DNA from 3 places in the Agarivorans sp. QJM3NY_29 genome. Region 1 is predicted to be linked to each of the others. Evidence: predicted binding sites of a transcription regulator. Region 1 holds the regulator's gene; each other region holds the start of a gene.
What was found. Region 1 encodes sigma-54, which starts transcription at its own class of promoters, with help from an activator protein. Its sites were predicted from a motif close to GTTGGCACGNNNNTNGNNT; they were not measured.
Positions count from the first base shown of each region.

Region 2: a site for sigma-54 is predicted at 5,623-5,641, ahead of flgB (flagellar basal body rod protein FlgB). Genes of this name have one in related genera too.
Region 3: a site for sigma-54 is predicted at 7,073-7,091, ahead of ACRRS0_RS21230 (choice-of-anchor A family protein). Genes of this name have one in related genera too.

Region 1 is NZ_CP194036.2:4,213,624-4,223,963, reverse strand. It holds gene rapZ (RNase adapter RapZ) at 1-727, opposite strand, end outside; gene ptsN (PTS IIA-like nitrogen regulatory protein PtsN) at 754-1,197, opposite strand; gene hpf (ribosome hibernation promoting factor) at 1,206-1,493, opposite strand; gene ACRRS0_RS19060 (RNA polymerase factor sigma-54) at 1,520-3,025, opposite strand; gene lptB (LPS export ABC transporter ATP-binding protein) at 3,077-3,802, opposite strand; gene lptA (lipopolysaccharide transport periplasmic protein LptA) at 3,799-4,344, opposite strand; gene lptC (LPS export ABC transporter periplasmic protein LptC) at 4,307-4,864, opposite strand; gene kdsC (3-deoxy-manno-octulosonate-8-phosphatase KdsC) at 4,861-5,412, opposite strand; gene ACRRS0_RS19035 (KpsF/GutQ family sugar-phosphate isomerase) at 5,412-6,377, opposite strand; gene ACRRS0_RS19030 (calcium/sodium antiporter) at 6,416-7,387, opposite strand; gene ACRRS0_RS19025 (ATP-binding cassette domain-containing protein) at 7,537-8,337, shown strand; gene mlaE (lipid asymmetry maintenance ABC transporter permease subunit MlaE) at 8,334-9,110, shown strand; gene mlaD (outer membrane lipid asymmetry maintenance protein MlaD) at 9,125-9,592, shown strand; gene ACRRS0_RS19010 (MlaC/ttg2D family ABC transporter substrate-binding protein) at 9,592-10,224, shown strand; gene ACRRS0_RS19005 (STAS domain-containing protein) at 10,221-10,340, shown strand, end outside.
Region 2 is NZ_CP194036.2:1,954,911-1,965,250, forward strand. It holds gene ACRRS0_RS08995 (LPP20 family lipoprotein) at 1-435, shown strand, start outside; gene ACRRS0_RS09000 (FlgO family outer membrane protein) at 494-1,240, shown strand; gene flgN (flagellar export chaperone FlgN) at 2,055-2,474, opposite strand; gene flgM (flagellar biosynthesis anti-sigma factor FlgM) at 2,482-2,805, opposite strand; gene flgA (flagellar basal body P-ring formation chaperone FlgA) at 2,882-3,562, opposite strand; gene ACRRS0_RS09020 (chemotaxis protein CheV) at 3,737-4,648, shown strand; gene ACRRS0_RS09025 (CheR family methyltransferase) at 4,667-5,491, shown strand; gene flgB (flagellar basal body rod protein FlgB) at 5,674-6,072, shown strand; gene flgC (flagellar basal body rod protein FlgC) at 6,072-6,491, shown strand; gene ACRRS0_RS09040 (flagellar hook assembly protein FlgD) at 6,502-7,173, shown strand; gene flgE (flagellar hook protein FlgE) at 7,204-8,541, shown strand; gene flgF (flagellar basal-body rod protein FlgF) at 8,698-9,444, shown strand; gene flgG (flagellar basal-body rod protein FlgG) at 9,461-10,249, shown strand; gene flgH (flagellar basal body L-ring protein FlgH) at 10,276-10,340, shown strand, end outside.
Region 3 is NZ_CP194036.2:4,659,309-4,669,648, reverse strand. It holds gene ACRRS0_RS21265 (DNA alkylation repair protein) at 1-328, shown strand, start outside; gene ACRRS0_RS21260 (LysR family transcriptional regulator) at 356-1,219, opposite strand; gene ACRRS0_RS21255 (phenolic acid decarboxylase) at 1,353-1,853, shown strand; gene ACRRS0_RS21250 (carboxylesterase/lipase family protein) at 1,875-3,440, shown strand; gene ACRRS0_RS21245 (diguanylate cyclase domain-containing protein) at 3,493-5,031, opposite strand; gene ACRRS0_RS21240 (phosphate/phosphite/phosphonate ABC transporter substrate-binding protein) at 5,032-5,868, opposite strand; gene ACRRS0_RS21235 (GNAT family N-acetyltransferase) at 6,164-6,922, shown strand; gene ACRRS0_RS21230 (choice-of-anchor A family protein) at 7,194-8,150, shown strand; gene ACRRS0_RS21225 (GNAT family N-acetyltransferase) at 8,727-9,236, opposite strand; gene ACRRS0_RS21220 (NAD(+)--dinitrogen-reductase ADP-D-ribosyltransferase) at 9,308-10,138, opposite strand; gene ACRRS0_RS21215 (ADP-ribosylglycohydrolase family protein) at 10,135-10,340, opposite strand, start outside.

The DNA of each region.
Region 1 (10,340 bases):
TGGTCAGATAGGCGCGATTATTGGCTTCTAAATGCGGCAGCCAAGATCCTAATAAATCAGCGATTTGCTGGATGTACTGCTCTACAAGAGGCTGCTTGGCTAAATAATCTTTAACCGCTTGATCGAGACCGCATAAAGGTCGTAGTTCTTCTTGCCAGTGCGGGTTCGGTAAAAAGCGAGCATCAAATAGGTAATCGGCATCATTGGGTACGCCATTTTTAAAGCCAAAGGACTCAAACACCATAATTAATTGCTGCTGTTGTTCTCCGGTCACTCGCGATCGAATGAGCTGACTCAATTCATGTACGGATAAACGCGAGGTATCTATTCTTAGGTCAGCATTGCGAGAAATGGGGGCGAGCAGGGCGGTTTCAGATTCTATGGCCTTGGCTAGAGACATGTCGTTTTGACTCAGTGGATGAACCCGCCGAGTTTCACTGTAGCGGCGGATCAGCGCATCATCTTTCGCGTCGAGAAAAATACTTAATAGGTTAAGCTCAGAGCCTTCATCGCGAATTAGTTGACCGATGGGTGAGGGTTCATCAGGTAAATTTCGCACATCAATGCTAATGGCGACTTTGGTGTACTGTCTTTTTAGGTGTTCAATTAAAGGACGCCATAATACGACTGGTAAATTGTCGACACAGTAATAACCTAAATCTTCTAATACTCGTAGTGCGACCGTTTTACCTGAACCGGAGCGCCCGCTAACGATAATCAGTTCCATGATAACCCCTAATAACGATTAGAGTCTTAGGCTATCATGATCGTGTATAATTCGTCATCACTTTGTGCTGTACGAAGTTGTTTGCATATTTGCTTATCGTTAAGTTTTTCAGCAACTTGAGCGAGAGTATTTAGATGTTGTTGACATTGGTCTTCGGGAACCAGTAAGGCAAATATTAAATCAACGGCTTGATTGTCAATGGCGTCAAAGGAAATCGCCGGAGTACAGCGTAATAATACTGCGGTCGCATGGTATTGATTGCCTATTCTACCGTGAGGGATCGCGATGCCTTGGCCAATGCCAGTACTGCCCATGCGTTCACGATTTAATAAACTTTCAAATATACTTTTAGATGTGGTGTCGAGTTGCTTCGCAACTAGTTCACTGATCAATTCCAATGCTCGTTTTTTTGACGAACATTGGACTGCACTTTGGGTGCAGTCCAAGCTTAGTACTTTATCTATTTGCATTACTATGACTAATGTTTGGTGAGTTTTTCTTTATGCTTAATGACTTGGCGATCGAGCTTATCGATGAGGCTATCGATGGCCGCGTACATATCAGCGTGTTCTGAAGTGGCGAATAATTCACCACCATTTAGGTGTATAGTGGCTTCGGCAATCTGATTCAGTTTTTCGACATTGAGAATAACATGGACATTATTAATTTGGTCGAATCGTCGTTGTAGCTTAGTAAACTTAGTGTGGACATATTCTCTCAAAGACTCAGTGATTTCTACGTGGTGTCCAGTAAGGTTAATTTGCATAGATGTCGTCCCCTTTATAGTGGCCTTTAAATAAGGCTCTTACGTTGGTTAGAAGGTGGAATAGCCAATGACTCACGATATTTAGCTATCGTACGCCTAGCCACCTTGATGCCTTGATCTGCCAAAATATCAGCGATTTTACTATCGCTGAGTGGTTTACTGGTATTCTCGGCAGCAACCAGTTTCTTAATTAATGCACGAATGGCTGTTGAGGAGCATTCTCCTCCACCATCGGTAGCCACATGGCTAGAGAAAAAGTATTTGAGTTCGAAGATCCCGCGAGGGGTATGCATGAATTTTTGAGTCGTGACCCTAGAGATCGTGGATTCATGCATTTCAACCGCTTCGGCAACATCATTCAATACCATCGGTTTCATGGCTTCTTCACCATATTCAAAGAAAGCTTGTTGGTGATGCACGATGCAATTAGAGACTTTCAGTAGGGTTTCGTTACGGCTTTCAATACTCTTGATGAACCATTTTGCTTCTTGCAGATGGCTGCGAATAAACTGGGTATCGTTGGCGTTGGTCGAGGTTTTAGTCATCGATGCATAATGTGAATTGATGCGTAGTTTTGGCATCGCGTCAGGATTGAGTTCAACCACCCAGCGACCTTGACGTTTAATCACCGAGACATCGGGAATTACGTATTGGGCTTGATTTGGTTCGACGGCATTACCAGGTCTTGGCTCTAAGGTGTGAATCAGCCGCATCACTTCGCGTAGCTGCTCCTCTTTTAACTTGGTTTTACGGGCCAATAAACGAAAATCTCGATTTGCTAATACGTCAATATGATTCGATACGATGTCTTTCGCTTCATTCAGCCAAGGTGTTTGTTCGCTGAAACGACTTAATTGGATGAGTAAGCATTCCTGTAGAGAGCGGGCAGCAATACCAACTGGATCGAAGTGCTGAATACGTTTAAGTACTGCTTCAATTTCATCTAACTCGACATCTAAATCATTATTTTCAATCGAACGTAGTCCCTCAAGTAATTGCTCACAATCTTGGGTCAGGTAACCTGATTGGTCGACTGCGTCGATGATGGCGAGGGCGATCGCTTGGTCTATTTCACTAAAAGGCGTGAGGCGCATTTGCCAGAGCAAGTGATCTTGTAAGGAGTCAACGGTTTCACCTTGAAACAACATGTCGTTGTCATCACTGCTGCTACCGGATGAAGAGCTGGCAGGAGCCGAACTCGCGCTGTAAATGTCATCCCAAGTTGAGTCAACCGGAAGATCGTCTGCGACGGTATCTTGACTAATGGCATCGCCAGTTTCCATCTGGCTGCTATCGATCTCCGTTTGGCTATTGTTTGCATCACTATTTTGCTCGCTGGCTGATTTAAATTCAGCCGAGTCTGCGTCATTTGCTTGCGCTTCATCTGCTTCTAGCAGAGGATTACTCTCCAAAGCTTCTTGGATTTCCTGCTGCAGATCCAGCGTCGAAAGCTGGAGTAAGCGTATGGCCTGTTGTAACTGGGGGGTCATGGTTAATTGCTGACCAAGACGCAACTGCAAAGATGCTTTCATTAATTACCGCTGTTCCTTCTTTTTATTATCGCGTTTGAGGACATACTTTAACTATAGCTTGAATTGTTCACCGAGATAAACTCGTTTCACATGCTCATTTTTAAGTATCTCCTCAGGTTTTCCTGAGGCTATCAGTTCGCCTTGGCTAACGATATAGGCGTGCTCACAAACATCTAGTGTTTCTCTTACATTGTGGTCGGTGATCAATACACCCAGACCGCGATCACGAAGATGTTCAATGATTTTTTTTATATCGATAACAGAAATAGGATCCACGCCTGCGAAGGGTTCGTCAAGCAAAATAAACTTAGGTGCGGCAGCTAGAGCGCGGGCAATTTCTACTCGGCGACGTTCACCGCCCGACAGACTCATGCCTAAATTCTTGCGAATATGACCAATATGAAACTCTTCAAGTAAGTCATCGAGCGCGCCCATTTGTTGTTGTTTATCGAGGTCTTTACGTGTTTCTAAGACCGCTAAAATATTCTTTTCTACCGAGAGGCGACGAAAGATAGATGCTTCTTGCGGTAGGTAACCTATGCCTTTGCGAGCCCGGGTATGCATGGCGGTACTTGACAGATCTTCGTTGTCAATTAGGATCCGCCCTTGGTCCCTTGGGACTAAACCAACCACCATATAAAAAGTGGTGGTTTTTCCAGCGCCATTGGGCCCTAATAAACCGACAATTTTTCCAGTTTCAACATTGAGACTCACGTTTTTAACGACCTTGCGCCCCTTGTAACTTTTGGCAAGGTTTTCTGCAATTAAGGTACTCATGGTTGAGGCGTGGCCTTGGGGGCAACTTTGTTGAGTTGTTGGGGTAAGAAAATGGTGGTCACCCGATTGTTTTGGTCGCCCTGAGCAACCATTTCTTGTTTGTTAATGCTGTATTTAATCATTTGACCTTTGACTAAGCTTTCTTCTTGCTTCAGCAGTGCATTGTTAGTAAGCGTAAGCGTTTGAGTCTTCAAATCGTAACGCACTTCGTTCGCCTCTGCTTCAATGGGCTTACCATTATCTAAGAGCTGATAGAAGGTGGCTGGTTTGCCTTTTGCTATCATCACTTCGCTGCCTTTTTGCTCACTTCCGATAACGCTCAGTTCTTCGGCGCGCATTTTTATCGAGCCTTGAGTCACGACGACATTACTATAAAAAGTGACGCGATTTTCTTTGATATTAACCTGTTGACGGTCGGCATCGACGACAATTTGTTTATTGAAGTCGTCTTCAAGCGCTTGAGCCCCCCAACTGATGAGTAACAGGCTTGCTAAAAAGGCTAATTTATTCTTGTGGATTGTGGTAAACCGCTTCGATATCATTTAATAAAGTCACTATTTCATTGGCTAAATCACCGTTCATTCCGCGTCCATATAATTCGTAGGATGGGCCATAAACGGTAACGAGTTTATCACTATGCATGGTTTCGTTTTGCAGGTCGATTTCCAAGCTGTCTGTAATTAAGTCACGAACGTATTTGCTGCGACTCAAGTTTTTAATTACTACATTGTCATTTAACATGACCGTGTGTTGCTGCTGTACTGTAGCTTGATCGGCCACGATTTGCCATACAGGTTGTTTGGGATCGGGATATACCAAGATTTTTGGTTGGCTGAAAGTGGTGTGCTTGAGTTGCTCAAAATACGCCATCTGTTCGGCATAAATACGATAGCGGGGCCTTCCCTGTTCGCCAAAACTAACACTGTATAGCTGTTCGGCAATAAAATTGGGTTTATTGATTTCGCGAGTTTCGGTCAGTTGTTGGGTATCTGACGGGCTGAGCTGCCAAAGCACCAAAGCCACCATAAATAAAACCGCAAAAAACCAAGTGGGTTTATTCATATACTCATGCCCTGAGCATTTTGTAGCTGTCCTTGTGCCTGAAGAATTAAATCGCATAATTCCCGCACTGCACCATAACCCCCAGCGGTTTTAGTCACTAATTTGGCAGCTTGTTTACATAATGGATGGGCGTCATATACAGCAACCCCTAAGGCACAGGCATTCATGACTGGAACATCGACCACGTCATCGCCGATATAGGCACAGTATTCGGGGCTTAAGCTTAGCTTTTGTTGTAATTGTCGATAGGCTTGCATTTTATCTTGCTGGCCCTGAAATATATGCTGCACACCTAAAGCTTGCATGCGGGTGCTGACTAAATTTGATTGGCGGCCGGTAATAATCGCAACCTCAATACCTGCATTGAGTAATGCTTTAATACCAAAGCCATCATGGGTGTGAAAGGCCTTTAATTCTTCGCCATCATTACCGAGGTAGATCCGACCATCGGAGAATACGCCATCGACATCACAAATGAGCAATTTTATATTTCTGGCTAAACTGTAGTTTTGCTGGGTGACCGCACCGTAGGGCGTTTCAACACTCACTAATAGACTCCTGCTTGCAGTAAGGTGTGCATATTAAAAGCGCCAATTACGGTTTGTTGATGGAGCACAAATAGACCGTTAATTGAGTCTTTCTTCATCAGTTTAAGCGCATCAAAGGCTAACCAATCATCTTCTATTACTTTAGGGTTGTGTGTCATCACTTGACCAATTGGCGTTTCATGAATATCGATACGCTGATCTAGGATCCTGCGTAAATCTCCATCGGTAAAAATTCCGACTAAATGTTGCTGCTGATTGACGACGCCAACCATACCTAAACCTTTGGCGGTAATTTCAAATAGTGCTTCTCGAATAGTTTGTTCGACTACAACTAAAGGAATTTGTTCCCCGCTGAGCATAATGTCGTGAACACTCAATAGCAGTTTTTTGCCTAAACTGCCACCCGGATGAGATAGTGCAAAATCATCGGCAGTGAAGCCTCGAGCTTGGAGTAGCGCCACGGCTAAAGCATCTCCCATGACGAGCGTAGCGGTAGAGCTAGCGGTTGGCGCTAAGCCGAGAGGGCACGCTTCACGGGGAACGGCAACACACAGGTGGTAGTCGGCCAATTTTGCCATACTTGAGAGAGGGTTACTGGTGAGTGCAATTGAGCGTACACCGATACGGTTGAACACCGGGTATAAGGAGAGGATCTCTTCTGACTCTCCAGAATTTGAGAGCGCAATAACAATATCATCGGCGGATATCATGCCCAAATCACCATGACAGGCTTCGCCAGGGTGCACAAAAAAAGCTGGGGTCCCGGTCGACGCTAAAGTCGCGGCTATTTTATTGGCAATATGACCCGACTTCCCCATCCCGGTAAGGATGACCTTACCTTTACCCGCTAAGATTAACTCACAGGCTGCACTAAAATCTTGGTTTAAGTATTGGTGCAGATTTTCGATGCCCAAAGCTTCGATTTCTAAAACCTGTTTAGCGGTGGCGATATAATCAATTGACACTCAATTTCCCTCAAATAATGCTGAATAAAAATAGTCGCTTAAGCCGAGAATAATAACAGTTGATAGGCAACAAAGCTGCAGCATAATATTGCGCCTTCCCAACGTGATATTTTGCGACTTCTGCCAAAGAAGCTCATTGACATCACAAACAGTAATAAGGTTACCCCCATCATGACATAGAAGTCACGTTCGGCAGCAAGGGCGTCAATTGGACCGGGGGCGAGCATTGCGGGGACCGCTAATACGGCTAAAATATTGAATAGGTTTGAGCCGATAATATTACCCAGAACCAGGTCATCTTCTTTCTTGATGACCCCTGCGATACAAGCAGCTAGTTCTGGCAGACTGGTGCCGATGGCGATGATGGTCAAGCCGATCACTAAATCACTGATCCCAAAATAGCGCGCGATTTCTGAGGCTGAACCGACTAATATGTCAGCACTTATCGGCAATAATACTAAACCAACCGCAAGCCACAACAAAGCTTTGCTGGTTGCTACATCTTTGGGGACTTCCGAAGCGGCTTCTTCCATCATTGGATCTAGTTTGGCGTTGTTACGTTGACGTAGCGAGCCGATGATGAGAAAGGCCATCATGGTTACAAATATCGTCAATAATAAGGTACCTTCTATATATCCAAGATGTTGGTCATGTAATATCCAACCAGCAAATGCCGTGGCGGCTAACACCATCGGTAATTCTCTAAATAACGTTGATGATGAAACGAATAAAGGTTTGAATAAGGCGGTCACGCCGAGAACTAAAGTGATATTGGTAATGTTGGAGCCGATTACATTTCCCACTGCGGTATTCATTTTGCCTTCTAAGGCGGCGGTTGCTGAAACCATAACTTCTGGGGCAGAGGAGCCCAAGGCGACGATGGTTAGGCCAATAATCATCGGCGGTAAACCAAAATTGTTAGCAATAGCGGCAGCGCCAAAAACAAAACGATCAGCACTCCAAACTAAGAGCGCTAAACCAACAACTAATAATAAACATTCAACGAACATGGGTTTCCTTGGATCAACAAATATCAGTGATGCGGACAAAATAGCAAGCATTGTCAACATTTTCCTGACAAAAGGGAAGAGTTTAACCTTGAGTGTCATCAATTATCTCAATAATATGGCAGCCTTGAACAGTCAAGATTGCTGATGGAGTGGCTAAAAATTTGATTGAAGTAAAACAATTAGCATTTCAGCGCGGTGACAAAGTTATCTTTGAAGGCCTCGATTTGCGTATTCAGCGCGGTAAAATTACCGCAATTATGGGGCCTAGCGGGATCGGTAAAACGACCTTACTTAAACTGATTGCTGGGCAGCTAAAGCCGCAGTCGGGTGAAGTGCTGATCGACCAGCAAAATGTGCATCAGCTGAAACGTCGCGAATTATTCAAGTTACGTAAACGGATCGGCATGTTATTTCAAAGTGGTGCTTTGTTTAGTGATCTTAATGTTTTTGAGAATGTCGCGTTTCCCTTACGAGAACATACTCAGTTACCGGAAGTGGTATTGCGAAACTTGGTGTTGATGAAGTTACAAACCGTGGGTCTACGTGGCACCGCGCAGCTGATGCCGAGTGATTTGTCGGGCGGAATGGCGCGTCGAGTGGCGCTAGCAAGAGCGATTGCCTTGGAGCCCGAGCTAATTCTTTACGATGAGCCCTTTGTTGGTCAGGACCCCATCTCAATGGGGGTATTGATTAAATTGATCCAAGGCTTGAACCAAAGTTTACAATTGACCTCGGTGATAGTTTCTCATGATGTGAGTGAAGTTCTTAGTATCGCTGATTACGTGTTTGTAATTGATGGCCATAGCGTATTAGCCCAAGGTAGCGTCGAAGCAATTGCGTCAAATCCGAATCCGCGTTTGGCGCAATTTCTCAATGGTCAAGCCGATGGCCCGGTGGCTTTTCATTATCCAGCAGACGATTATGCACAAGCACTTAAGGCGGCCTTATGATTGACGTTATTGCGCTATTAGGTCGTAAGACCCTATTACGCTTCGCCTCGCTCGGCCGAGCGAGCTTAATGTTATGGCATGCCTTATCGAGCTGGCCAAGTCGGCAATTGCTGAAAGATACGATCTATCAAATCTATGTGGTGGGGGTGCAGTCACTGCCTATTATCTTGGTTTCAGGTCTATTTATTGGGATGGTTCTGGCGCTACAGGGCTACCATATTTTGGTCGATTTTGGTGCCGAAACCAGTCTTGGTCCTATGGTTGCGTTATCGCTACTTCGGGAGCTTGGTCCGGTGGTGACCGCTTTGTTGTTTGCAGGGCGGGCTGGCTCTGCGCTCACCGCAGAAATTGGCTTGATGAAAACTACTGAACAATTATCCAGTATGGAGATGATGGCCGTTGACCCACTTAAGCGGGTGATAGCGCCGCGTTTATGGGCTGGGTTTATTGCCATGCCCCTATTAACGCTGATGTTTAATTTGGTCGGTATTTGGGGCGGGTTCTTAGTTGGCGTGGAATGGTTGGGGGTCGATAACGGCAGCTTTTGGTCGATTACCGCAGCATCCATAGAGTTTGGCCAAGATATTGGTAATGGGATTATCAAGAGTGCGGTGTTTGCGATTACGGTGGTTTGGGTAGCATTATTCAATGGTTACGACTCAACCCCTAGCGCTCAGGGGATTAGTCAGGCGACGACGCGAAGTGTGGTGCATGCTTCGTTGCTGGTTTTGGCTTTAGATTTTGTATTAACTGCACTAATGTTTGGCAGCTAGGTTTAGGGAATAACATGAAAGTAAATAAAGTTGAGTTGTCGGTTGGATTGTTTGTATTACTGGGTTTCGCTGCGCTATTAATCTTGTCGTTGAAAATTGCGAATAGTCAGTTTAGTAGCAGTAATGATCTGTATACGCTGTATGCTAAGTTTGACAATATTGGAGGGCTTAAAGTACGCGCGCCAGTAAAAGTGGGAGGGGTCGTGGTTGGTCGAGTTGAAGCGATTGAACTTGATGTTGATGATTATATGCCAAAGGTGACTTTGAATATGTATCGCCAATACGGTTTTTACCCAGAGACAAGTTCTCTTTCGATCCTTACCGCGGGCTTGTTAGGAGAGCAATACATTGGTCTCACCCCTGGCTTTGTCGTTGAAGGTATTGAGCACCTCAATGATGGTGCGTTGATTGAAGATACTAAATCAGCGTTGGTGTTGGAAGATTTGATTGGCCAATTTTTATATTCAGCCAAGGAGAAGTAATGATGACCATGAGAGTAGTATTTTTGCTGTTGCTGACGAGTTTGTTTAGTGCCACAAGCCAAGCGGAAAATGTGGATCAAAACCCTTACCGTTTGATGAACTACGTTGCTGAGCAAACTTTTAGTCGCTTGGCTAAAATTGACCGAGATAGCTCTACCGTGGATCAGCAAGTCGAAGATATTGTGCGTCAGCAGCTGATGCCTCATATTGATTATCGCTACGCCGCGTTGGTGGTATTGAGTAAACACCTCAAAAAAACTGATGAACAACAGCGTGCTAGGTTCATTAAGGCATTTCAGGAGTATTTAGTTGCAACTTATACCCAAGCATTAGCTCAGTATAAACAACAGAAAGTACTCATTGAACCGGAACGATCGGTCGAGGGGCAAACTAAGGTCACCGTAAAAGCTCAATTTATTGATGGTGAGCGGCCTCCGATCAACTTGTCTTTTAAATTTAGAAAGCTGAGAAATAAAGATCAATGGTTAGCTTATGATCTGGTTGCGGAAGGCGTTAGTTTGCTGGCGACCAAACAATCAGAAATAGACAGTTTGATCCGCTCTAGCAGTGTGGATGAAGTGATTGAACTCTTAGAGAAAAAGAATTTTGAATCTGTTGGGCCTTCAAAATGAGTGCAATTTTACAAATTGACCCGCAACGCTTAACGATCCGCGGTGACTGGACGGTTTCTCAGGTTGTTAGTCAGTGGCCGCTACTGGCCGAGTGTCAGGCCGCTACGCTCGACTTG
Region 2 (10,340 bases), 2.3 Mb from region 1:
CTATTGTTATTGCTATCTTGTACTCCGACGACTCAGGTCAAGCAGGTTGAATGGACTTATCAGCCTCCTGGCGATTTTACAGTAGTGAATGCGGTTGGTTATGCGCCAATTAGCCAACAAAGGGGAGCCGATAAATCAACCAAGCAATTACGGGCGATGAAAGCCTCTAAGCTGGATGCTTACCGTGAATTATCCGAGCAAGTTTATGGGCAACACATTGATAGTACCGCTACTGTGAGTGATTTGGTGTTAGGCAATGAACGTTTAGCGGCTTCGGTGGCTGGGGTAATTCGAGGTGCGAAGGTGATTAATGCCTATGCTGTTGATGATGTGTATGTGACCGAATTACAACTTGATTTTAGGGAGGTATATCGGGTTACTATGTCAATGGCTCCAACTCGGCACCTAGAGAGTCAAAAAACCATACAATTTTAGTAAAGAATTTCGCTTTCATGCCGATATCTTAAGCGTAATGGACGATTAAGGACGTGACATGAAAGGTATTATACTGGTTGCCATGACCACCTCGATGTTGTTGGGGTGCTCCAATAGCTCTTCGATGCAGAAAGTGATGGTGGTGGATCCTTCGAATAACGTAAGTCCGGCTAAAAATGCGCGTTATCTAGAGGGACTGGTGGATGAAGATGGCCAACTGTTTTTAAGCAGTGCACCGAGCCGCTTAGCAAATCCGCCAGAGACTATGAAGAGTGACCCTGATGCTAAAAAAACATTGACCGATTATGTCAATATGATGTCACAGCGTTTGGTTTCTAGCTCTCAATTTGTAAACGCAGACACACCAATCGGGGTTGCCTCATTTGTGCCTCTTGATAACCTACGTACCACCGACCTGTTTGGTATGCAAATTGCCGAAAGTTTTGTGTATGAGATGCAGCAAAGTGGCTTTTCTGTGATTGACTATAAAACCACTGGCTTTATTCGTATTACGCCTGAAGGTGATTTTGTTTACAGCCGAAATGTGAAAGAGTTAGCTAAACGTTTACCAATAGAATACCTGTTAGTGGGCACTTTTAGTAAGTCTAACGATGGGATCTTAGTGAACGCGAGAATTGTTGGTGCTCAATCTAAAGTGGTGGTTGCATCGGCGCAAGAATGGATCCCCAATGAAGTTTACCAAAGTAAAGTGCCAACTCCAGTGAAGCGCGATGGTGTGATGATCATCGAAGCGCGTAAACAAGCTGCGAGTAAACCGATGGCTCCAATGGGGGAGCGGGGGTAGCGTTTCTCGTCTATTACATTCATGGAAAACCGCACCTTGCAGTGCGGTTTTTTGTTTTTAAAGTCTGCCTATCTTTCTCGATTGATTTTTGTCCAATATAAAAAGTGTTTTAACTAAGCCTGAAATATGAAATTCAGTCAGTGAAGCTCTCTTCATAGAGCGAATGTTACATTTTACTGGGTGATACTTTTTGCGGTGACTTTCGATATATTTGCCCTCTGTTCTGTTCGTCTGACAGCTTTTGATTTGAATAATCAATAATCAATAATCATGGTCATACTCCTATTTTTAACGGCATTAAAATCTAGCGCTTAAGTTGCTACCAATGGTGGCTTACCATTGATGGTTATCAAGGGGCATAACTATTAATGGATAAAGGACTATATCGATGCTGTCGGAACACTTTGGTTTATCGCTGACAAAGCTCGCAGTGCATCTGAAGTAGTGAAGCTGATTAATCATAGTCCGCCGCTTCATCATTTAAACGTACGAACATTGTGCCTCAGGTGGATCGATTTTCAGTCGGCGTTAGTGGGTCATTTTTACATCGGCGGTAACACTTGATGATATCTCCTATTTTATTCAGCGAATGGAGCTCTCATGGTGAAGAGATAATATATCGTAGAACAATTAGGTCTTATGGATTAGAGGGAATGGCAGATGATATTTGTTTGCCGTAAAACCTCTGGTACATTTTACTATTGGCGGAGTATATTTGTGGGATTTGAAGTCAATGAAGCTAAGCTAGCGGTTTAATTTAGGGGAGCTTATGGGAGTAAGGGGTCTAATTACATGGTCGTTCGAGTAATTACAGCTAGGCTTTAAAGCCTTTTCCCATACGCTGTGAGCTATGTTTTTTGCCTAATTTATCGTAAGTTGTGGCATTTTGGTTTTGTAGCTGGTCAATCACCGCGCTCAGTTGGCGAACTTTTTCGTTGCTTGCTTGAATAATTTCGCCATTAATAGTGTTTAACTCTTGGCACTGCTTGAGTAATTGTTGGATCCGCTCAACTTGCTCGGCTAACTCAGGAACGTCAATTAATTGTTGAGTTTGTTCCGACGATTCTAAATCATGATCAGCTTGAGTGATTGCAGTTAAAGCTTGTTCTTTTTGAGACGCGATTGCGTATAAGGCAATTGTATCATCACCAGCTAAGGCGTGCTTTTCTTGTTCCAAAAGAGAAAGCAGCAAATTAAGTTGCTGCTCTTGAGTATTCAGTAGGGCTACGATCATTGGCTAATTATCCAAAAGCTTTATTAAACTCACTTTCAAAGTCACCCATTTTTTGGGCTACCTTATTGGCATCAATTTGATAAGTACCATCGGTCACAGCTTGCTTGATTGATTCTAACTTAGAACTTCTGCTGTCAGAATCGTTAAGCAAATTCTGCTGAATACGGTTGAGTTGTTGTGCTTCGTTGGTAAGCATAACTGAATCCTGGGCTGCAGCAGAGCTAGCAGTTGAACGTTGTTCAGTGCTTTCTTTCGTCCCTTTGTCGGTGACTCGGTTAGAGTCAAGCTGACTTGGACGGCTTCCACCTAAGTTATTAATGTTTAAAGCCATAATGGCGCCCCACAGTTAATCAATTTTCGTATTCAATATAGCTATCGGCTTTCAATGTCAAAACTTGAGAAAAAATTTAAAGTTTTATCTCAACTAAACCTAAGGCCTTTATCCGACCAGTGACTAGGCGTTGTGACTTATTGTTTCTTACTTTTATGGTATCACCGATACTACCACTAGATAAAGCCGTTCCCTGAGTGCTAACACTTAAACCGCCTGCACCGGCAGAAATTATCACAGCATCTCCTTTACATATTAAGCAAATATCGCGCCCATTTATTATTTGGTCTTTTCTTAAACTCCGTTTAAGCTTAGCACCTAATAGCGAGTTAAGTTCGGTAAAGTAGTTTCCGCGTAAGCGATTTTCCGGTAAATAAGATAGACTTAAGTGTTGTTTAGTCAGTACGGCTCCTTGTTGAAGAGGACCGTTGGCAATCACAACCAATAATAATACTTGTTTTCTGACAGGGATGTATAATCGCCAATTGGTTTCGTCTGTGCAACTGACGAGAACACTAGTATTACGCCTTATCTCACCGTTTGCTAAGCTGTAGCTAAAGCCACTAGGGCAGTTAGGTATAGCGATGCGTTCATCCAATTGATTAGCGGTTAACTCAATTTTTTGATCGGGCTGGTGAGTGATGTGAGAGTCGACAAAATTGATAGCTGATTGTTCCAGCTGCTGGTGTAACTCGCTAGTGTGAGCTATAAGACTAAAGAAAATTAATAGTAACGCGGTGATAAATTTTTTTAGCATTTCTTATATGATACCGATTAAAGCAAAGTAACAATTGGCTTTTTTGTCTATGCTTAACAAGTTGGCACTAGGTTAAACAGCGTCAAAAAAACGGCTATTAAGTAAGATTAAGTATTAGTATACAGGGGTAAGCAAAGTTAATGCCCTTTTCTAGGTCTAAGGAGTGACAAACGTATGGCGGGTATTTTAGATTCGGTAAACCAACGGACTCAGTTGGTTGGGCAAAATCGCCTAGAATTGTTGTTGTTTAGGTTAAATGGTTCTCAGCGCTACGGTATTAATGTTTTTAAAGTCAAAGAGGTATTACAATGTCCTCCGCTAACGGCATTACCTAAGCTTAATCCTGTGATCCGCGGTGTGGCACATATTCGAGGTCAAACCATTTCCGTTATCGACTTAAGTTCAGCGACTGGCGGCCGACCTATCGAAGATCTTTCTAAGTGTTTTATTATTATTTCTGAGTATAACCGTTCGGTCCAAGGCTTTTTAGTGGGCTCAGTTGAAAGAATTGTCAATATGAATTGGGAAGATATTCTGCCACCACCAAAAGGAGCTGGTAAATTTAACTATCTGACCGCGGTTACCGAAGTAGAAAAAGAGTTAGTTTCTATTTTGGATGTCGAAAAAATCTTGGACGAAATTTCTCCGGTAAGCACCACGGTTAGCCAGACGATCGTGGATGAAGCAACCGAAAATGTTAAAAATGATAAAAAAGTATTAGTGGTTGACGATTCATCGGTGGCGCGTAATCAGGTGAAAAAAGCGGTGACATCTTTGGGGGTTGAGGCACTTCTTTGCCAAGATGGGCGTGAAGCTTATGAATTATTGGTGAATATGGCAAAAGATGGGCCGATTACTGATCAAATAGCGTTAGTTATTTCTGATATCGAAATGCCAGAGATGGATGGTTACACGCTGACAGCTGAAGTGCGCTCTCATCCAGACTTAAAGAATTTACATATAATCTTACATACTTCGCTCAGTGGAGTATTCAATCAGGCGATGGTAAATAAAGTTGGTGCTAATGCCTTCGTTGCTAAATTTAATCCTGACGAGTTGGCTGCGGCTGTTCGTCAATCGTTATAGAAGAGTGTGGACGCATTTGTGAGAACAATCACTGACGATGTATATAAACAGTTCTGTGGCTTTTTAGAGAAGCAATGTGGAATTGTATTAGGCGATAACAAACAGTATTTAGTGAAAAGTCGTCTGTCTCCGCTAATGGCTCAGTACTCTATCGCAAGTTTAACCGAGTTGGTTCAAAAAGCGATGAGTTTACGCGAGCGAGATCTCCGTGCTTCGGTGGTCGATGCGATGACAACCAACGAAACCTTATGGTTTCGTGATACTTATCCTTTTCAGTTATTGGGAGATAAGCTTTTTCCTGAATTCCAAAAACTCACTCGACCAGTTAAAATTTGGTCGGCGGCTAGTTCATCGGGACAAGAACCTTATTCAATCATGATGACCGCTCTTGAGTATCAAGCGAGAAAGCCAGGTGCTTTATCGATGGGTGTTCAGGTGGTTGGGACCGATATTTCGCCGTCAATGCTGGAACATTGTAAGCGTGGAGAATACGATTCTTTAGCTTTAGCGCGTGGTTTATCGCCTGAACGTAAACGTCAATTTTTTGAAGCCAGCGGTGACGGTCGTTTTCGAGTGAATGACAAAGTTAGAAAAAATGTCAATTTTCGCCCCCTAAATTTACTCGATAGTTATTCATTAATGGGTAAGTTTGACATTATTTTCTGTCGAAATGTGCTTATCTATTTTAACGCTGAAGTAAAATCTAAGATTTTGAATCAATTTGCTCAGGCTTTAAATCCTAATGGCTATTTGATGCTGGGCGCTTCCGAGTCAATTACTGGTTTAACCGATCGATTTAATATGTTGCGATGTAATCCCGGCATTGTATATCAACTGAAATAGTTTCAACGATAGAGCGGCAGAATAGGCAACTCTTGCCGCTTTTTGCCGCTAAAGGTCCTTAAGTATTCAGTGCTTCGCCTTACTCAGGCTTTACTTTCCTATTTACTCTGTATTCCCAACGTCAAAAAAACACTGGCACAGCTTTTGCATTTTTCCATTTGTAATTGTGCGAAGAGGTGTGTATGGCAATAACTTTCGATAAAGCATTAGGTGTTCATCAGTATACGGTTGGGGTAAGAGCTCGGCGGTCTGAGGTTCTCGCGAGTAATATCGCTAATGCCGATACACCTAATTATAAAGCACAGGATATTGACTTTAATAAGGCTTTTGCAGCCGCGAAGGCTGGACAGCACAGTGGCATGCAGCTTACCAATGATCGTCATATGGGCGGTGGTAGCAGCCAATTTTCAGAATTAGGTTTTCGCATCCCTAACCAGCCCGACACGGGCGATGGTAACACCGTCGATATACAGCAAGAAAAAGCAGATTTTATGCAAAATGGTCTGGAATACCAAGCTGGTATCGGCTTTTTGTCTAGTAAATTTTCTGGTTTACGTAATGCGATTAAAGGAGGTCAATAATGAGTTTCTTCAACGTGTTTGATATCTCGGCTTCAGCGATGAAGGCCCAGTCGGTGAGATTGAATACTACCGCCAGTAATTTGGCGAATGCTGACAGCATCAGCTCTAGTATTGACCAAACCTATCGTGCTCGAAAGCCAGTGTTTGCTGCAGAGTTAGAACGTGCGGGTAACGCTCAAGGCGAGTCGGCAAAAGTTAAAGTTGCTGGTATTGTCGAGTCGGATGCCCCTTTGCGTAAAGAGTATTACCCAGAACATCCCATGGCGAATGAAGATGGTTATATCTTTAAACCAAATGTTAATGTGATTGAAGAAATGGCCGATATGATGAGTGCCTCGCGCTCCTATCAAGCGAATGTGCAGGTCACTGAAGCTGCGAAGCAAATGCTAAATAGCACTCTCAATCTGGGTAAAAGTTAAGGAGTAGGTCGTGTCTACTATTGATCCACTACAAGGTAACCGTTGGCAACCTGAGTCGATTGTTCCGGAAAGTAATAATAATCAGTCATTAGGGCAGGAAGACTTTTTCGCGCTATTGACCACCCAGTTGCAATATCAAGATCCGAGTAAGCCAGTTGATAACGCTGAAATGATCGCGCAAATGGCTTCCTTCCAGACTTCTGAAGGTATCGCCGAGCTGGGAACCAAATTTGACACGATGAACTCGATTATGAATTCGTCTGCAGCTTTGCAAGCCTCAACGCTAGTGGGGCAAAAAGTATTGGTACCCTTGGACTATGCCCACAATACGGGCAGTGGTTTTGAAGGGGTAGCGGTGACAGGCGCTGCAACGACCAATGTTAAAGTGACGATTGAAAATGAAGCTGGAGAAGTCGTTACAGTTATCGATTTAGGTGAGGGGAGTGGCAATATGAACTTCTCTTGGGACGGTACTGATTCCAACGGGAATCAAATGCCAGATGGAAAATATAACGTCAAAGTAAATGGCGTTCAGGGCGGTAAAGAGATCAGTTTACCCACCGCAACTTTCGCGAATGTAAGTAGTGTAAGTTTGGCTGGTGGTACATCTGGCGTAGTCGTCAATTTAGAAGGTTTGGGTGGTATCGCGATGAGCGATGTCCTTGAAGTTGCCAAAGCCTAGTAAAGTATATAAACGATAGGAGATTGAGAGATGTCATTTAATATCGCGTTGAGCGGCATCAATGCCTCGCAAAAGGATCTTGACGTAACCGCGAATAACATTGCGAACGTCAATACCGTTGGTTTTAAAGAGTCGCGGGCAGAGTTTGCCGATGTGTATGCAACATCGATTTTCTCAAATGCTCGTACTGCAGTGGGTAACGGAACCAAAACGGTGGATGTTGCACAGCAGTTCCACCAGGGAAGTTTGAACTTTACCCAGAATGCTTTGGATTTAGCGATTAGTGGAGAAGGTTTTTTTGTTACGGCTGCTGATTTGACTACCCAGACTCGCGAATTTACGCGTGCTGGTGCCTTCAAATTAAATGCGGATAACTTTATTGTGAATTCGCAAGGCCAGTATTTACAGGGATATACGGTTAATAACAGTGGTACTCCTTCGGCAGTGAGTATGGCGGCGACAAACGCCATTCAGATCAGCGCTGAAGTTGGTACACCGACCCAAACCAGTGAAGTCAATATGAGCTTTAACTTGCCCTCTAGTGGCACGACTCATGATATTGGTGACTTCGATCCTTCTGATAGTAATACTTATACCTCAGCAACTTCGGTGACTGTGTACGATTCTCAGGGTGGGTCTCATGTTGCGGAAACCTTCTTTGTAAAAGATTCCTCTGTGGCAAATACTTGGCATAAGTTGATCTATGTTGATGGTGAACCGACCGACGTGAGTGGAGGCACTGCTCATGTGCCAAACGCGGGTAATACCAACGCGACGATTCCGGCTTCGGCTACTTTAACATTTGATAGTACGGGGGCCTTAGCATCAACAGTGCCTGCGGTTATTGAAACGGTCGCTTTAGGAACTGCGCCACCAAATGGCCCTGGTGGGGTTTGGGATGCGGCGACGGGTTCGGTAGATTCTACGCAAACGCTTATCTTTAATTTGAACGGACCGACTCAGTATAACGCAGCTTTCGAAGTGTCTAGTCTTTCGCAGGATGGATCGACAGTTGGTAAATTAACTGGGATTGATATTGGGCCTGACGGTTTAGTGGTTGCGTCTTATAGTAATGGTCAAACTTCGAATATTGCTAAAGTTTCAGTGGCTAAGTTTGCGAACAATCAGGGCTTATCACAAATCGGTGATACATCCTGGCAACAAACACAATTAAGTGGTGAAGCGATTGCAGGTGAAGGTAACTCTGGCACTTTTGGTAAAATTAACTCGGCTTCCTTAGAACAAGCCAACGTGAACCTCACTGAACAGTTAGTTAACTTAATTAGTGCGCAACGAAACTTCCAAGCGAACTCTCGAGCACTGGAAGTGAATTCAACTCTACAGCAAACTATTATTCAAATTCGATAATCATATCGGATGACATAATAATAAAAAGGCAGCCTTCGCTGCCTTTTTATTTACTTGATTTATATGGTTTTTTATTGGCTTTGTTATAAGTTTTTATTGTTTGGCACCATAATTGCTCTATTTCTCATGAGTCAGCTATTTGACGAAGGGAATAAGATGGACCAATTACTTTATATATCGATGACCGGCGCAAAACAAAATATGCAGTCGCTCGCGGTGCGAGGCAATAATCTAGCGAATGCGAACACGACTGGCTTTAAAGCCGATCTAGAAAACGCACGAGCGATGCAGGCATTTGGCCCTGGTTTACCGTCGCGAGTATTTGCCATGACTGAGACCCCTAGTCAAAATTTTGCCAACGGTATGTTAAAAACCACGGGTCGTGATTTAGATGTTGCGATTCAGGGAGAAGGTTGGATTTCGGTTCAAGATAAAGATGGTCAAGAAGCATTGTCTAGAAATGGCAACTTTACGATCTCGGCAGCAGGGGTTCTACAAACCATGCAAGGTCAGCCGGTGTTAGGTAATCAAAATGCACCGATTATTATCCCTTTACCTGTTGAAAAGCTTGAAATTAGCGAAGATGGCACCATCGAAATACGACCTGAAGGTGCGCCAGGTGATGCCCTGGAAGAAGTTAACCGAATCAAATTGAGTAAGCCTTTTGCTGGAGATTTAAGCAAAGGCGGTGATGGTTTATTTAGAAGTACCACAGGTGCTGTATACCAACCAGACGCTACGGTTGAACTGACTAAAGGTGCATTAGAAGGCAGTAATGTAAATCCAGTCCAAGAGATGACTCATATGATTAGCATGCAACGCCAATTCGAAATGCAAATAAAAATGATGAAAACTGCTGAAGAAAACGAAAAAGCGACTAACAGTTTGTTGCGCTTAAGCTAGCAATAAGGAGTGTACTATGCATCCCGCATTATGGATCAGTAAAACTGGCTTAGATGCCCAGCAAACCAATGTATCGGTTATTTCTAATAACCTCGCTAACGCCAGTACTATTGGTTATAAAAAAAGCCGAGCGGTGTTTGAAGATTTACTTTATCAAACTGTGAATCAGCCTGGCGGGCGTTCTTCACAAAACACCAAAATGCCTTCCGGTCTAATGATTGGCGCTGGCGCAAAGGTGATTGCCACCCAAAAGAATCATGATCAAGGTAATGTGCAAACCACGGACAATTCCTTTGACATGATGATCGACGGTCGTGGCTTTTTCGAAGTATTAATGCCTGATGGCACGACTGCTTACACTCGTAATGGTCAATTTAGTTTGAATGACGAAGGCACGATAGTGACTCCGGGATCTGGTTATCCGCTGCAACCCGAAATCCAAGTACCAGCCGATGCACAAAGTTTTACGGTGGGTGAAGATGGTGAAGTGAGTGTTCGCTTGCCCGGTCAAACCGATAGTCAGGTAATTGGCCAAATTACCCTGAGTGACTTTGTGAATCCTTCGGGCTTAGAGCCTCAAGGTCAGAACTTATATTTAGAAACTGGTGCCAGTGGTGCACCGCAAAATGGGATTGCTTCCGAAAATGGCCTTGGTTCTATTCGCCAAGGAGCCTTAGAAACATCCAATGTTAATGTTACCGAAGAGTTGGTGAATTTGATTGAAGCACAGCGTGTTTATGAGATGAACTCAAAGGTTATATCTACCGTCGATCAAATGTTAAGTTTTGCAACTCAACAATTGTAAACACAGATCAGAGAGAGGGATGACTGATGTATAGATTAGTCGTAGCGTTGATGAGTATAACGATGGTGGGATGTGCAAGCGTCAATCATGC
Region 3 (10,340 bases), 450 kb from region 1:
GCTGCAGCTGCAGGAATTTGCGCTGCTCAATGCTCGGTTTAAATTAGGCGATGTGCTCACTTTTGCCTTGGCAATAAGCGCTGAAAAAAGCCAACAAAAGTTTGTTTTGGACTACGCGTTGCATTTTATGAAAGCTAATGGAAAAACTGCGGCCAAGGTCTTTAAATTAAAAAATCTCTGTTTAAATCAGGGGGAGACTTTTGCGATGGAGAAAAACCACTCTTTTAAAGCGATTTCTACCCGAAAATACTATCCTGGAAAACATTATGTCGCGTTGCATGTGAATGGACGAGAGTTAGCTCGTTTAAGTTTTATCGTCGAAAGTTAAGTTTTTAAACTGGTTTGCTTAGGTCGCTTACACCTCGCAAATCAGTTCGGCTAAGGCCTGTATGGCGGGATTACGTCGATCATAGTCCATATAGATTAGGTATAAAGGAATGCTTCTAACTCTTCCCATATCTAAGGGGAGTGGCGTTAATTCGCCTTGGTTGATTAAGTCTTCAATACGATGTGCCGGTAGCCAGCCAAAACAAAGATTACTGCGCACCGCTTCGATAGCGGCATCAACGGTATTGACTGTCCAGCGTTGACTTGAACGCTCAATTGTTGCACTGGCATATTGATGGTTATTATCCAAATGAACTTGAATGTAATGATTCAAGTCGGCTTCAGTTAAACGAGTTTTCTTAAGGTGATGCAAGGGATGTGCGGGGTGTGCCACGGCTACCAATTCTACATCTAAAAGTTTTTGGGCCATTAACTTGCCATTGAAAGGAAGCCCAATCGATAAATCGCAATTTGCCAGACTATTGGTTGGGGCGAGACGGACGATTTCTTTGAGTTCTACCTGAGTGTGGGGAAAGGTTTGTTTAAATGCACTTAAAGCTCTAAACAGCAATGACTTAGGGTAGATACTGTCGACTTCTAACTTAATGTTGGCAGGCGCGCCAGCGGTGAGCAGTTTGGCTCGAAGCTCAATGTTGGCGAATTCTTTTAATAAGGGTCGAACGTCTTCCAATAAGGTTGCCCCGAGTGGTGTTAACTGTACTTTTTTGCCGTGGATCCGCAGCAATTCTACGTCGAGCTGCTGTTGTAAGTTTTTGATCGCATAACTTACCGAGGATTGACTGCGGTGCACTTGTTTTGCCGCTGCGGTGAATCCACCGACATCGATCACGGTTTGCAGGATGTACCATTGTTCCAAAGTAGAGCGATGCATGACTATCCATCTAATTTTTAGATTGTTGTGAATGAAAAATAGCGTTTTTAGATTTATATTTCAAATGATAATGTTGTTCGAAATTAACTCAATGCGAGAAATTATTCTCAAGCATTCTTAGGAGAGCAATTTTATGAACAGCGAAAAAAATGAATTAGCTTTGGACCCGTTAGTCGGAAAACATCTTGTTTATACTTATGAAAATGGTTGGAAATACGAAATCTATGTGAAGTCTGACACCGTGTTTGACTACCGGATCCACAGTGGTATTGTTGGCGGTCGCTGGGTCACCGATCAGGTCGCCCATATTCACCCGATCGCGCAGCACGTCTATAAAATTTCTTGGGATGAACCCACGGGTACCTGCGTAAGTTTAACTATTAATTTAGCGCGACTAGAGTTACATGGAGTGATCTTCTTTCCGCGTTGGGTATTTAATGACCCGAAAAAAACCGTTTGTTATCAAAATGAACATCTAGAATTAATGCAGCAATACCGCGACGCTGGACCAACCTACCCGAAAGAGGTGGTTGATGAGTTTGCTAAAATAACCTTCATGGAAGATTGTGGTGCGGATCGAGATGATATTATCGCCTGCGCACCTGCTGAGCTTCCCGAATCTTTTCCGAACTAGTGCAATAGCAGAGATTTAATCATGAAAAACTATCCATTTAAAACCTTATTGTTGAGTGCTGTGAGCCTACTTTCGATGTTTGTGAGCTCAGCCTTTGCCGCGTCTCCTATTCCCCCTAATAACCAGCTGATGGTGACTACGGGTTTGGGCCAAGTGGCGGGTGTGGTGAAAGATGATATCGTCAGCTTCTATGGTGTGCCCTATGCCGAAAACCCCTTTGTTGAAGGGCGCCGCTTTCAGGCTCCGCAAGCCAAGCAAGCTTGGAGTGGGGTGTTAGATGCTAGCGCTTTGGGCGCACCAACTCCGCAGCCGAGTCGTGGTGTTAAAACCGAGTTAGTTGGCGCTCCAGGAGATCTTACCTTAAATATTTGGGCTCCTGCTGAGATGGGCAAGTTGCCGGGAAAACTACCGGTGATGGTATGGATCCCGGGTGGCGCTTTTATTCGTGAAGATGCTGGCGAATCGGTATACAACGGTAGTAGCTATGCCAAGCAGGGGGCGATTGTGGTCACGGTTAATTATCGGGTTGGCGTGGATGGTTTTATGCATTTGCAAGGCGCACCCGATAATCGCGGGATCTTGGATCAAATTCTCGCCTTGCAATGGGTGCAACAGCATATTGCTGCCTTTGGTGGTGATCCTAAACAGGTGACTTTATTTGGACAATCGGCTGGGGCCGAAAGTGTTGCAATTTTACTCGGCACTCCGGCGGCGAAAGGTCTATTTCATAAAGCGATTATGCAAAGCCCGCCAATGCAGGCGGTAAGCACAGCGCAAGCCACGCGCCTAAGCGAGGCATTTGCTGAACGATTCAAGGTTGCAGCCTCAATTGAAGGAATTGCGAGTGTGCCTTATCCTGAGCTAGTTGCTGGGGTAGTCGCGCTGGGGCAGCAGATCCAAGACCGTGAGCAATGGGGCGAGTTGTCTTGGGGTGGAACGGCTTTTCTGCCTGTTATGGACGGGAAGCTGATTGTTGATACGCCAATGGTGAACCTTGCTAAAAATGCCGATCCGAGCATTCCGGTCATTGTTGGTAGCACCGATCAGGAAGCGAGATTGTATCTTGTTCCTGGTGGCCAACTAGACCGCATGACGAATGCCGAGGTGTCGCTATTTTTAGGGGACTTAAAGTTAGCGGGAAAACCAATGCAGGTGTATTCCGAGGATGGGCAAGCAACTCAGGGGGATATCTTCGCCGATATTCAATCGGACTACACCTTTAGAATGCCGGCGTTACATATTGCAGAGACACTGGTCAACAATGGTAATCCAGTTTGGCATTATAATTTTTCCTGGCGTTCAAAAGCATTTGGTGGTCAGTTAGGGGCCGCCCATTTTGTGGATGTTCCTTTCTCTTTCAATACCTTAGCAACGGATCAAGCCAAAGCGTTTGTTGGTAGTGATGCACCACAATCACTGGCCGATTCGATGCATCGTCAGTGGCTTGATTTTGCGAAAACAGGTCAAGTTAGTTGGAGCCAGTATCAGCTTAATCAACGCTATAGCATGCGTTTTGACGCCCAGTCAAAGCAACAGCGCGATCCAGAAAAGTCGCGACGCCTGTTATGGGATGGCTATTCTTTCTAGCGCTTCGCTTCAAGCTCAAATACCCCACTAAAATAACAGGGGAATTTGAGCGTCAATGCGGGTGTTCAGTATGAGACGGTGAATCTTTTTCGGCAAAAGCATAATTGTTTTTGCCATTAGATTTTACCGTATACATGGCTTCATCGGCTCGATTAATCAGCCTTTCTGCATCTTGAGCATGGTCTGGATACAGTGCGATACCGATGCTGGCTCCGATCTGAAGAGGCTGCTCGTTGAAATGAAAAGGAGCCTTCAAATTGTTAATCAGCTTTTGCGCAATTAATTTGATATCGTCAGGATCGCTAATGTCGCTCAATACCACCATAAACTCATCCCCGCCAATCCGTGCCACGGTATCCATTTCACGTACCGTGGCGCAAAGTCTTTTGCCAACATTCATCAGCACTGCATCACCAGCATCATGACCATAGCTGTCGTTGATTGTTTTAAAACCATCGAGGTCAATAAATAAAACAGCTGCGCATTTTTTGTGACGATGTGCCATCGCGATGGCGGTAGACAACTTTTCCCGACAGAGTCGTCGAGTGGCTAGACCTGTGAGGGCATCATGGTTGGCCATGTGCCGAAGCCGTTCTTCAGCGGATTTTTGCTCGGTGATATCGGTGCGTAACGAGATATAACGTTGCGGCACACCGTGTTCATTTAAAAAGGGGACAATGGTTGAGCTGACCCAATAGTGCTCACCGTTTTTCGTCAAATTACAAATTTCTCCTTGCCACACCTTGCCTTGAGTGATGGTTGACCACATGCTCTTATAAAATTCTGGTGAATGAACTTTTGATTTAATCACTCGGTGAGTTTTGCCGAGCAGTTCTTCTTCAGAATAACCGGATATTTGTAAAAACTTGGTGTTGACGTAGGTGATCCGACCTGAGCGATCTACGGCGCTAATAATAGCATGTTCGTCAAGCGCATTTTTACGGAATGCCAGTTCTTCTACCATGGTTTTAAATGCTTTGCTTAGATCGCCAATTTCGTCTTCCGTTAGTGATGGGAGTGCCGGTCTAAAATCACCTTCGACGACTTTCTGGGTGGCGAGGCTGAGCTTTTTAAGTGGCCTATAGATAATTTTATATTGGCTTAATAGGGCAATGAGTTGGCTTAATAAAACCAAGCCTATCACCATGTTTCTCACCTTATTAATATCCGAGATAACGGTTTGTCGCTTATCACTCCAGTTTACGTCTAACTCAATACGACCTAGATATTTCTCTCCTGAACTTAGTTCATGAACAATATGAATTAGTTGCTTGCTCTGCTTGTCATTTAGCGATGGTTTTACGATGGGGTAATAACGCTTGTTGTTATAGTTATATAGCGCGATGTTCTGCCAGCGAGACTTATAGGTTTCTTCTAAATATTCGAGGTGAACGTATAAAGCGCCCAAGTCTCGTTGTAGTAGGCTCTTGGCAATTGATGATTCTCCCAAAGTGAGCAATTCATAAGTATGTTTCTTATATTCTGTCTTGGCGTTTTCCAATTGCAGCGGGATCCAGTACAACTGAATAATCAGGCTTATCAGAATCAGGCCTATCAAAGGTGGTATCGCGAGCTTTAAATTAATTTTCATCTATTTATTTGGCGCCACATAGAAACGTTCAAGGTCCATTGTTTTGAGTGGTAAATAATCATCTAGGTTTGCCGGTCCTATACTGTTAATAGGGATCTTGGATAATAGTAACAGCCCCTTTTTTGAGCTGCCCATCTCTAATAAAGCATCACGTACTCGCTCTCTTACTTCAATTGGAACTTGAGGTCGTGCAGTAAAGGGGTGAGGCGCTACTTTTGCGGTGCTGTGAATGATGTTTAGTAGTTCTTTATATTGTTTCTTTTGGCGATTCAGGGTTTTTTGCACTCCACCGCCTGCGTCTGCTTCATCTAATAATACATTGAGGTAAACAGAGTCGTGAGTTTTGACATAGCGAGCGTTAAAGTTGAGGTCATATTGGTCTTTCAGTTCTTGTCGCATCAGTAGCGATGCGCCCAGTGCATTAGGCGACGGAAAAACCAAGGTCTTGCCATCTAGTTGTGTAGGGCTTGTGATATTGCTGTCTTTTTTTACAACTAATACGCCATAAAGCTTACGGCCATGATCGCGAACTAAAGGAAGATAACCAGCTTGCTGATTGGCAATCAGCAGGTGGTAAGGATTCATGTAAGCGAAGTCGTATTTGGCAGCGGCCAAGTCTTGCTCGAAATCAGGGATAGAGGTGGAGCCCAACAATTTAAATTTGTAGCCTGTTTTAGCGGTTAGCTGCAGCAGTATTGGATGCCAAATTTGATGCAGTTTATTGGTTTCAAATTGAGGCACAATCCCCACAGAGTAAACTCGCTCTGTTTGCGCTGTGTAACCAGTGGTACTGGTCGTACTTAAAATAAATAAAATAAGGGCAGTCAGTTGCTTCATCGGGCACCTACTTTAATTGGGGGGCATTATCAGCTTATTTTACAATATAGTCACAATGAGTCGTGTCATCGAGATTTCTGGTTATTTCTGGTGAGTATGTCACTTTTGGCAAACAAGATCGTGGCTTCTTGCATGGCTCAACTTATAAACGCTTGTTATGAGTGAGTACCATTATCATGTGTGGTTTTAAGGCGCATGAAAGTGGCGTTTGTGTAGAAAGTGGTCTTTATTTATTGGCGAACCAAGCGCTTGATTGGAGTTAATGGATGAAGGTTAAGGAGCAAGGAGTTGAAAAGTGGAATACATCAGTTTAAGTCCGTCGAATATTGCAACTGAGCATATCTGCTGTGCATTTTCGGATAAAAAGTGTCAACAAAGTTATCAGGCAAAAAAAGACTGGTTAACCCAACAATTTGAGCAAGGCTATGTATTCAAACGCCTCAATCAACGGGCAAAGGTGTTTATTGAATATGGTCCTGCCGAAACCGCATGGTTGCCGATCGTGGCGCCTAATTACTTGGCGCTTGGTTGTTTTTGGGTGTCGGGAAAATATAAAGGCCATGGGCATGGTCTATATCTTTTAAACCAAGCGATTGAAGATGCCAAGCAGCAGGCCAAACTAGGTTTAGTTGCGGTGGCGGGTCGCAACAAAAATCATTTTATGAGCGATAGCAAATGGTTAATTAAACAGGGTTTTGTGGTGAGCGATGAAATTGCGGATGGCTTCGTTTTACTCTGTTTAGCCTTCGACGAGGAGCTGGTACTCCCTAGCTTCGCTGCTCAGCTTAAAAGCCCGGGGCTTGTACCGCAAGGCTGTGTCGTCTATTTTTCTAATCGCTGCCCTTTTGCTGAATATCATGCGACTCAATCTTTAAGAGAAAGTTGTGAAAAACGTCATATTCCATTGACCGTTATTAAGCTTGATACTTGCCAGCAGGCGCAAAACTGCCCTTCTCCGGCAACCATCTTTAGTTTGTTTTACAACGGTCGGTTTGTGACGACAGATATTAGTGCATGTATGGATAGTCGGTTTGACAAATTCATTCAAGCTTAAGCTCGTATCGTATGATGAGGCGAATCTAAAGCTTGTTGCTGAAATGCTAATATTGAGCAGTTGTCGAGTTTTTTTACACATTTGCATCATTCCTCATGTACAGTTTTATTTACTTATTCGTAAGGCATTGAATTAAATGGTTATTTACTTGTTGGCTTAATTTTTGCTTTTGATGCGCAGACTGAGCGGTCGAGAAACCATCGCTTATCACGGTTTCACTTTGAAAACATTGAATAAATTTAGGCGACTTAGCAGTATCAGGAAAAGTTATATGTTTTATGAAAAATTTGGCCAAGCAGCAGTGATCGGTGTTGCCTTATTGTACTCAGCAGCTAGCCAAGCAACGCCTTTAAGTGATTACAATTTAATCCTCACTGGTGACTATCACTACCAAGGTGGAGAAGTCGAAGGACGAACCATTATTGGTGGTGACTTAAATGCCGCTGGGCAATCGCCAACTTTTGCGATTCGTGAAACCACCGTCCCTTTTGAAGATACGGTTACAGTTGCAGGCAATATCAATGCTTCGAATATTAACCTGAATGCTGGTAGCCTGACTTACGGTGGCAACTTAAATGTGAGCAACGTAAACCTAAATGGTGGCGGCTCCAGTGTGCAAAAAGTGACGGCAGGCGAGCAAGCTGCCATGGCCAGTAATATGGCTGGTCTTGAGTCGCAACTACGTGCCGATTCCGCATATTTTTCCGGTTTAACTGCAAATGGTAGCTTTAGCACTAGTCACTTGTCTTATAGTGGTAGCGATGATATGGCGGTATTTAATGTCAACTTCAGTGAGGTGTTTGCCCAAAATAACTCTTTGTCATTAGCGGCTGGCTCGGCTAAAACGGTGGTTATTAACGTAGCCGGCTCTGCGGTATCGGTAGCCGGAGGGGTCAACCTTACCAGCGGTTTTGGGATCTTAGATGATGGCCTGAACATTGGCGCGGCGAATATTTTGTGGAACTTCTACGAAGCAGAAACTATCGATTTTAACAGTATCGCCTTTGTCGGCGCGATATTGGCAATGGATGCCGATTTGGTTGGTGGTGCAGTGTTTGATGGCAGTGTTGCGGCAGAGAGTTTCACCGGTGCCAGAGAATTCCACAATACCGGCTTTAACTGGCAAGAGCCGCAAATTCCTGCGACGGTGAGTGAAGGTTCGAGTTCTATTTTATTTGCCCTTGGCTTAGGCTTTGTGGTGTTATCGCGCCGCCGTAATTGCATCTAAAATCAGCTTTAGCTATTTTCCTGTGCGCCTGTGAACAGCCCCATGCCTTGCATGGGGCTTTTTTAGTGCCATCTCGAACGGTTTGGCGGTGGACTGGCCGCACTTTTTGAGGCGAGTATTAAACGCCTTCAGACGGCCCAATGGTTGTGTTTATCATTTGCTATTTTGCTATTTTGCTATTTTGCTATTTTGCTATTTTGCTATTTTGCAAATTTGAGTATTGACAATGTGATTCACCTATCAGCGCTCGATATTAGTAATATTTTTTTAAAAACAAATGCTTAGTTTCTATCTTGAAGCGTCGTTAACAAGCAATTATATTGAATCAGTTTATGACTGTAGATTATGGCCTCGCGGTCAGAGAGCTTTGCTTCATTGGATGGGAATTGCTGTTTCTCATCTCTAGTTAATACAAAATCTGCTCTGTTCGGAGGCGTTGACTCATATTTTACCGAATTATCAATTTGAGAGTGTGGCGCTGAATATTTTGTTCCTTTTCTTGTTTTTCTGTGGTGACTATTTGCATGCTTGTCTGGGTCCTCTGTGAGTTCATTTCAGGTGGATTTGATGATGGTGTTATGACTTTGGCGACTCAATGACAAAGTTGATCAGACCCGGTCGATGGTATAGATCTACGTCTTGCACGGGTTTCATTCCGATCTTTGTAAGCACGCGTTGGGAGGCAATATTTTCTTGTACAGCAACCCCATAGAGCGCATTGGCTATGTTTTGATTAAAAGCCCATTTTAGGACTGCATGTGCCGATTCAGTCGCATAACCATAACCCCCGCAGGCATGGACCAGGCCCATTCGGATATCGATAAACGCTGGGTTCGGTGCATATTCAAAACCGATAAAGCCGATTTTTTTAGAGGCTTGATGGGTAAGTTCAATAATAAAGGTTCCAAATTGATGCTCTTGCCAATGCTGTATTCGATTTTCTAGATAACTGCGTTGTTGTTGTGTTGAATATGGTTTTTCGTGAGGAAGATATTTAGTTTGCAGCGGACAAGATAAAATCTCTGCAATAATGTCGATGTCGTTTGTATCGGGTTTTCTTAGTTTTAATTGTTTGGTTTTAATCATTGAATGCTCCAAATAGCAATATACTTAGACCAACGTGCATCACTCATTGATATTCTGTCAACTGCTGGTCTTTAAAACTTGAAAGGTTCGACGCGATATAAGCCACCCAAGACCATGAATTCTTGCTCGCCTTGCAGGCTGCGGGGCAGTAGCGACTCGAAACAGACGATTTTGCTCAAAGGCACCTGCACCGCAAACACTTTTGAGCCGAAGCGTAATGCCGCCTCGGGATCGGCGGTGAAGGAGCTGAGGTTATTGAACAGTTTTACCGCTTGTCCTTCGAGGTGATATTCCGGCAAGGCGGTGCAACCTCGATAGAGGCTGAGGTGCTCGCCATTGGGGTGACGCAGCCGCAGCTCCTGTTGGCAAAAGCAGTAGAGTAGATCTAACTGGTCATAGAGTTCATTGGTATTGTAGGTCGCTTGGCTACACTGTTGGCGAAAGCGCAAATAGGCCGGGCCGTCTGGATCGGCCAGCGTTTCATGGTGAAAACAAGTGAGCAGGCCAAAGCGTGACTCCACCCAGCTGCGCCACGCCGCTCCCTGTTGATTATCGGAGTCAAATAACCACCCCAGCAATAGCCGTCGATAGTTGACCTTCGGCCGCGGCGGAGGTTGGTCGTTTGGGTTTGCTTGGCTGCGCCCCTGCGCTAAGTTAAAGCGAAAATTCATAAAGTCTTTAAACTGTGCGGCGCGTTGTTCGGCAGTTTCGGCCCGCTTTACACCCGTAAATAATTTTGGATACCAGGTGCTAATTAAATCCAGTTGCAAGGGGATCGGCTGTTGCTGATAGGCCAAGCTGGCCAGTAACCAGGAAGGCAGATTGCAATGATTCAGCGGCAGGCAGATCTGCTGCAATAATTGCGTTTCGCTGGCGCTGGGGCTGTAGAGCTGCGAATTCATCGGGCTGCGATGACGTGTTCTGGCTGGTTTTGTGAAGCCGCGAACAGCCCATCGGCCAAGCTGGCAATCTGTTGGTGTTGATGCAAGGCCTGCCGCCAGTCCTGACGAATATTTTGATGGCCGTAATAAGCCCCAGCTAACTGACCGGCAATGGCGGCGGTGGTATCGGCATCGTTGCCCAAGTTGGCCGCCGCCAGCACGC